One region of the Rhizobium sp. WW22 genome, then DNA from elsewhere that is predicted to be linked to it. Evidence: riboswitches for the same ligand, from Rfam matches in the RefSeq annotation. Region 1 holds a riboswitch; the other holds the start of a gene.
The links. Region 1 has a riboswitch for FMN ahead of ACK83U_RS09335 (6,7-dimethyl-8-ribityllumazine synthase). Riboswitches for the same ligand answer to the same signal wherever they lie in the genome.
Positions count from the first base shown of each region.

Region 2: another riboswitch for FMN. It lies ahead of ribB (3,4-dihydroxy-2-butanone-4-phosphate synthase); the one in region 1 lies ahead of ACK83U_RS09335 (6,7-dimethyl-8-ribityllumazine synthase).

Region 1 covers NZ_CP178198.1:1,884,418-1,887,819, forward strand. Annotated here, with positions in the region: gene ACK83U_RS09330 (ABC transporter ATP-binding protein) at 1-1,029, shown strand, start outside; FMN riboswitch at 1,136-1,281, shown strand; gene ACK83U_RS09335 (6,7-dimethyl-8-ribityllumazine synthase) at 1,371-1,847, shown strand; gene ACK83U_RS09340 (VOC family protein) at 1,907-2,257, shown strand; gene phnF (phosphonate metabolism transcriptional regulator PhnF) at 2,297-3,025, opposite strand; gene ACK83U_RS09350 (class I SAM-dependent methyltransferase) at 3,027-3,402, opposite strand, start outside.
Region 2 covers NZ_CP178199.1:154,890-158,291, forward strand. Annotated here, with positions in the region: gene tpiA (triose-phosphate isomerase) at 1-243, shown strand, start outside; gene ACK83U_RS19645 (glucose 1-dehydrogenase) at 303-1,085, shown strand; FMN riboswitch at 1,187-1,328, shown strand; gene ribB (3,4-dihydroxy-2-butanone-4-phosphate synthase) at 1,438-2,070, shown strand; partial or broken gene ACK83U_RS19655 (MFS transporter) at 2,176-2,519, shown strand; gene ACK83U_RS19660 (galactarate dehydratase) at 2,604-3,402, opposite strand, start outside.

The DNA.
Region 1 (3,402 bases):
TCCTTCGGCGACATTCACGTCGTCCATGATTTCAATATGCAAATCGAGAAAGGAGAATTCGTCTCCTTCCTCGGACCGTCGGGCTGCGGCAAGACGACCGTGCTGCGCATGATCGCAGGTTTCGAAACGCCGACCGCCGGCACACTGTCGATCAATGGCAAGGACCAGCGGGCGCTGAAACCGAACCAGCGCAATATCGGCATGGTCTTCCAGGCCTACGCATTGTTTCCGAACATGACGGTGCATGACAACGTCGCCTTCGGCCTCAAGGTCGCCGGCATGGCGAAGCCCGACATCGACAAGCGCGTCAAGGAGATGCTGGCTCTCATCAAGCTCGATCATCTCGCAGGCCGCTATCCATACCAGATGTCCGGCGGCCAACAGCAGCGCGTGGCGCTCGCCCGCGCCATCGCCGTCAAGCCGCAGGTGCTCCTGCTCGACGAGCCGCTCTCGGCTCTCGACGCCAAGATCCGTATCTCGCTGCGCGAGGAAATCCGCGCCATCCAACAGCAGCTCGGCATCACCACCGTCTTCGTGACGCACGATCAGGAAGAGGCGCTGTCCATCTCCGACCGTATCGTGGTCATGAATGCAGGCCGCGCCGATCAGATCGGCACGCCGTTCGAAATCTACAACAAGCCGGCAACCCGTTTCGTCGCCTCCTTCGTCGGCACGCTGAATCTGATCGAAGGCAAGGTCGTCGATCCCGACAGTAACCGCATCATGATCGGCGATCAGGGCGTGACCCTGAAGCAGTCGGTGACCGCCTATAAGCCAGGCGATACCGTATCGCTTGCCCTGCGTCCGGAAGCCGGTTCGCTGGCGGAATCGGCCAAGGGCGATACAGCCCTCACAGGCGAAGTCTCCTCGGCACATTTCCTGGGCTCGGTCATCCGCACCCGCATGAATGTCGCCGGCAACACGATTTCCTTCGACATGTTCAACAGCCCGGGCATGATGCCTCCGAGTGTTGGTGAGAAGGTGACGTTACGTTTTGCCTCCTCCGACCTCCTCGTCATTCAGGACTGAGAAAGAGCCCTCCATCGCCGGGTCATTTTGGAAAATTATTCGCAGACGCCGGGCCAAAACCCCGGCGTTTTTCTTTGATTTCCATAAGGCAAAGCATCTATAGTCCACGCGTTCTCAGGGCGGGGTGCAATTCCCCACCGGCGGTATGGGGAGTTTCCTCGAGCCCGCGAGCGCCTTCCGGATTTCGGAAGGGTCAGCAGATCCGGTGAGATGCCGGAGCCGACGGTATAGTCCGGATGGAAGAGAGCAAGCAGGATCGTACCTCCTCCGCGCGAGGGGTGCTGCGATGTTGCGTGTTCGCCCAAGGGATATTTGACAACAACCCTTGAAAGGCACAATTCATGACCATTTCGATTTCTACTCAACCGAGCCGCATTGCGATCATTCGGGCCCGTTGGCACGCCGATATCGTCGATCGCTCGGTCGATTCCTTCGTTGCTGAATGGCAGACGGTCGAAGGCGCACCGCCGATCGATATCTTCGACGTACCAGGGGCGCTGGAAATTCCGCTGCACGCTCAGACGCTTGCCCGCAACGGCCGTTATTCCGCGATCATCGCCACCGCTTTCGTTGTCGACGGCGGCATCTATCGCCATGAATTCGTCGCCAATACGGTTCTCGATGCCATGATGCGCGTCCAGCTCGATACCGGTGTGCCAATCCTGTCGGCGGTCCTGACGCCGCATCACTTCCAGGAATCGGAAGCGCATATCCAGTTCTTCAAGGAACATTTCATCATCAAGGGCCGTGAAGTCGCCAGCGCCTGCCGCCACATCCTTTCGGAGCGCGCCAAACTGCTCCCCGCAGTCACGGTCTGATCCAACATAGATGGAGGCGCGGCGAAGGCCCGCCTCCATGTCCACCAGGGAGGAAGTCAGTGACCGTCCTACGCATCATCCCGAACCTGCCGGCAGCTGATCCAGACACGGCTCGTCTTTTCTATCATGACCTGCTCGGCCTCGACATCGTCATGGATCACGGCTGGATCCTGACCTTCGCCTCCGAAGCGGCAACTGTGCCGCAGATCAGCGTCGCCAGCGAAGGCGGTTCGGGAACGCTCGTCCCCGACCTTTCCATCGAAGTCGACGATGTCGACACGCTCTATCAGCGTGCCACCTCCATGGGCTTCGGCATATTGTACGACCTCACGGACGAGCCGTGGGGTGTCCGCCGCTTCTATGTCCGCGACCCTTTTGGCAAAGTCGTCAACATCCTTTCCCACCGCTAATTCAAGCTCGCGGAGAGCCTCAAGGGTTCCCCGGCACTCTCACCGCAGATCGAGATTGAATGTGGTGCGCTCGGCCGGCCAGACCGATTCCGAATAGGTGATCGGCACTCCGTCGGTATCCGCATCCACCTTGCGCGTCACCAGCAGCGGCGCGGATTTCGGCTGGCGCAGGATCCGCGCTTCGTCGGCCGTCGGCATACGCGCCTCGATCTCCGTCGACAAGCGCTCGTAGTCGATGACGCCATAGCTGGCGAGCGCCGCCGAGATTGTCGGATGCCGCAATCTAGCATGATCGAAATCGGGAAAACGTTCGGCCGGATAGTAGGAATCCCCCAATTCCACCGGAATGCCGTCGGCCGTCATAACGCCGCGACGATGGATGACCGGCGCGCCGATTGCGATCTTCAGATAGGCCGCGACGCGTTCGGTCGCGGGCACGATCTCGTGAATGAGCAGCTCGCCGCCCGGTTCGAAACCTTGCTCGATCAGATTTTTGTGGAAGCGGGTGCGCTTCGACAGCGTATAGTCGAGCACGCCCCTATGAACGAAGGTTCCGCGCCCCTGTTCGGCGCGGACCAATCCACGCTGCTCCAAGTGCCCCAGCGCCTGGCGCACGGTAAAACGGCTGACGCCGAAACGCTGCATCAGCTCCGGCTCGGCCGGCAATTTCGTCCCCGGGGCAAAAGTCCCGGCGGCAATATCAGCCGCCAGGATCTCGCCGATCTGATGCCAGAGCGCGCTGCCGCCCTTTCGGTCGATCGTCTCCATATCAGATACGCTTCTCCAACCGGAACAGCAGCTTGTATTCGGCAGGATAGCTCAACGCATCGAGAATGCTCGGATAATATTTCCGATCCTTGGTGGCACGCACAAAACCATCATAGCCGAAGCGCCTGACGGAAACATCGAAGCCTGCCGCCGTGAAGGCTTCGATATAGTCCTGTGGCGCGCGATCCTGCATGGGTGCATTGCTATTGTTGCCGATAAGCTCAAGCCATTTTGGCCAGAGCGGCATTTCGTTGTGGCAACCGGTCACCGCGTAGTAGACGCCCCCATTGCGCATGGCCCGGAACATCCCTTCGGCATGCTCTTTCAGCTGCGGCAGCAGATAGATCACCTCATAGCTGAAGGCCACGTCGAAGCTG
Region 2 (3,402 bases), on a different replicon from region 1:
GCGATCGGGACCGGTCTGGTGCCGACGCATGAACAGATCGAAGAGGTCCATGCCACCATTCGCAAGGGGCTCGAGCAGCGTTTCGGACACGATGGCGGTGCCGTTAGGATCCTCTATGGCGGCTCCGTCAAAGGCGTCAATGCTGCGGCGATTTTCGGATTGCGCAATGTGGATGGCGCTCTGGTCGGCGGCGCCTCGTTGAATGCGTCGGACTTCGCCGAGATTGTTCTGGCAGCCACGTGAATTTGAGCGGGCACTCCGGTTGAGGAGCGCGTACAGCCGCATCCTGGAAGGAAAAGAGAATGCAACGCTTCGAAAACAAGACGGTGGTCATAACCGGCGCAAGCCGTGGCATCGGTGCCGCGATTGCCAAACGCTTTGCCTGCGAGGGCGCGAACCTCGTTGTCTCTGCCAACGAAGACAGCGTTCATGCAGTTGCCGAGCAGATCAAGGCAGACGGCGGCAAGGCGATCCCCTTCGTCGGCGACGTTACCGACAAGTCAAGCGTCATCGCGCTCTATGACGCAGCGGAACAGGCCTTTGGCACAGTAGACGTTTCCATCCAGAACGCCGGTGTCATCACCATCGCCAAGATCGAGGACATGACCGAAGGGGAGTGGGACAAGGTAATGGCCGTCAACACGAAGGGCGTATTTCTCTGCGCCCAGGAAGCGATCGCCCGGATGCGCAAGCATGGTCGCGGTGGCCGCATCATCAATACAGCGTCCGGGCAGGCTCGCGCCGGCTTCATCTATACGCCGCACTATGCCGCATCAAAAATGGGCGTCGTCGGCATCACCCAGAGCCTCGCCAAGGAAGTTGCCACGCAGAAAATCACTGTCAACGCTTTCTGCCCAGGCATCATCGAAACCGACATGTGGGCCTATAACGACCAGGCTTGGGGCAAGCTGCTCGGCAACTACGGCCCCGGCGAACTGATGAAAGAATGGGTCGAAGGCATTCCGATGAAGCGCGCAGGCTCCGGCGAAGACGTGGCCGGCCTCGTGACCTTCCTTGCGAGCGACGATGCTGCCTATATTACCGGCCAGACCATTAACGTCGACGGCGGACTGATCATGTCGTAATTCACTATTCCAGAACGGTGTGTTCGATCGCATCGCAAGGTTCGGAAGTTGGAAGGTGGCGTGGCCCTCTTGCAAAGATGAGGTCCGGTCCCTTATGTTAGATTTGTTCTCAGGGCGGGGTGCAATTCCCCACCGGCGGTATCGGGGAAACCCGGAGCCCGCGAGCGCTTCCGCGAACGGAAGGTCAGCAGATCCGGTGAGAGGCCGGGGCCGACGGTATAGTCCGGATGGAAGAGAGCATGCAGCGGGCGTCGCGGGTTGCGACGTTCCTACGCCTGTTCGCCCAAGGGATATTTGTGGCCGTCATTGGTCATGCGGCCGCTAAAGCGGTTAACCCTTGAAAGGCATTGAAATGGCAATTTCCCGAATTGAAGATGCGATCGCCGCGATCGGCCGTGGTGAAATCGTGGTTGTGGTCGATGACCGCGACAGAGAAAATGAAGGGGATCTGCTCGTCGCATCGGAATTGATCACGCCGGAGGCCATCGCGTTCATGATGAACCATGCGCGCGGTCTGATCTGCGTGCCGATGGAAGGCGAGCGGCTGGACGAACTCGACATTCCCTTGATGGTGCCTAACAACACCGAGATGCTGAAGACCGCTTTCACCGTTTCGGTCGACTATATCCCTGAGACGACAACGGGCATCTCGGCGGCTGACCGCGCTGCGACCGTCCGCGCCTTGGTGACGAAGGGTGCGCGTCCTGAGGACTTCGCCCGACCCGGCCATATCTTCCCGTTGCGCGCTCATCCCGAAGGTGTACTCGGAAGGCCGGGGCACACTGAGGCTGCTGTCGATCTTGCCCGGCTTGCTGGCCTTTCCGCGTCCGGAGTCATCTGCGAGGTCGCTAAAGACGATGGTACCATGGCGCGCCTTCCCGACCTTGAAGTGTTCGCCGAGCGGCATGGCCTCCATCTTATCACCATTGAGGATCTGATCGCTTACCGTGATCGCGATGCAGAGACGAAGATCAGGGCAGCGTAAAGTCTCAAACAGTCGCCGGCGGTGGCAACGCAGCGCTACTGCAATCCGGTGCGCTCTGCCTCTTATGCGCTTAAGCGCAGTGCTAATAATGTGATCGCTCGACACAGTGCACGGATAGCAACGCATCCGTGCATCTTCCCCTCCATCGCGGCAGCCGGCATTTTCGCGGGCCAGCCGGTGTTCTGGAGCTTGCCGTCGCGCTTCCTGCAGGGAAAGGGGCTGCCGCGGGTCTTGCTGCTATCAATTCGGTCGGCAATCTCGGCGGCTTCATCGTCTAGAATGTCGTGCCCTGGATCAAGGATGCGACGGGCAGCACGATCGCATCGATGTTCTTCCTGGCTGCCTGCCTTGTGATCGCGGTGCTGCTGGTTCTTGTGATCGGGCGCATAGTGCCGCGCATACCGCGTCCGGAAGATCTCGGCAATTCAGGCGCAGCACGCGTGAAATGATTGCGCTCATACTTTTAAAGGCATCGACCAAAGAGGGGCGCCCCAATGGCCGCCCCGATTTTTCAGGTGACGCTGATGTCAAGCTCACGCAAAGGCATACGAACCATCCGGACGCTTCGGCACGCGCCGCTGCCAATGAATATAGCCTTCCTCTTCCATGGCCTTCTCATCCATGTCGACGCCCCAGCCGGGCCGGTCCGGCCTCAGCTCGAGATAGCCGTCCTTCGGCAGATAGGGATCGACGACATAGCGGGTCTCCCCTTGCCGCTGCTCGACCTCGTTGCCGCCATAGACATAGGCTTGGCCTTTCGGCAGCCGGTATTCGAGGATCTTGAAGTTCTGCGCGGCGGCGGAGAAGTGCACATTGACGGCGGTCGCGAGCGGCCCCATCGGGTTGTGTGGAGCGACGCCGACGAAATGCGCTTCGGCGATCGTCGCGATGCGCCGCATCTCGCTGATGCCGCCGACCACGCAGATATCCGGCTGGATGAGGTCGGCGCCCTTGACCTGCAGCAGACGCAGGAACTCGTTGCGGTTATAGAGGGACTCGCCGGTCGCGAGCACACAATTGAGGCCCTGTTTCAGTTCGCCCCACATCTCGATGTTTTCCGGACGCAGCGGCTCCTCGTAGAAGAGCGGGTCATAGGGCGCCAGCGCATTGCCAAGCTGGCGGGCGGCGATCGGCTCGAAGATCTTGGCATGGGCGTCGAAGGCGATCTCATAATCGTCGCGCACGGTCTCGCGCAGCGAGCGAAAATAGTCAGCCGATGCCTTCACGACATTGCCCCAGCGATGGGCGTGCATGTCGATGCGCCAAGGGCTGAGCTTGAAGGCGGTAAAACCCCATTCGGCGTTCAGTCGATCGAGCTCGTCGCGGGCCGCC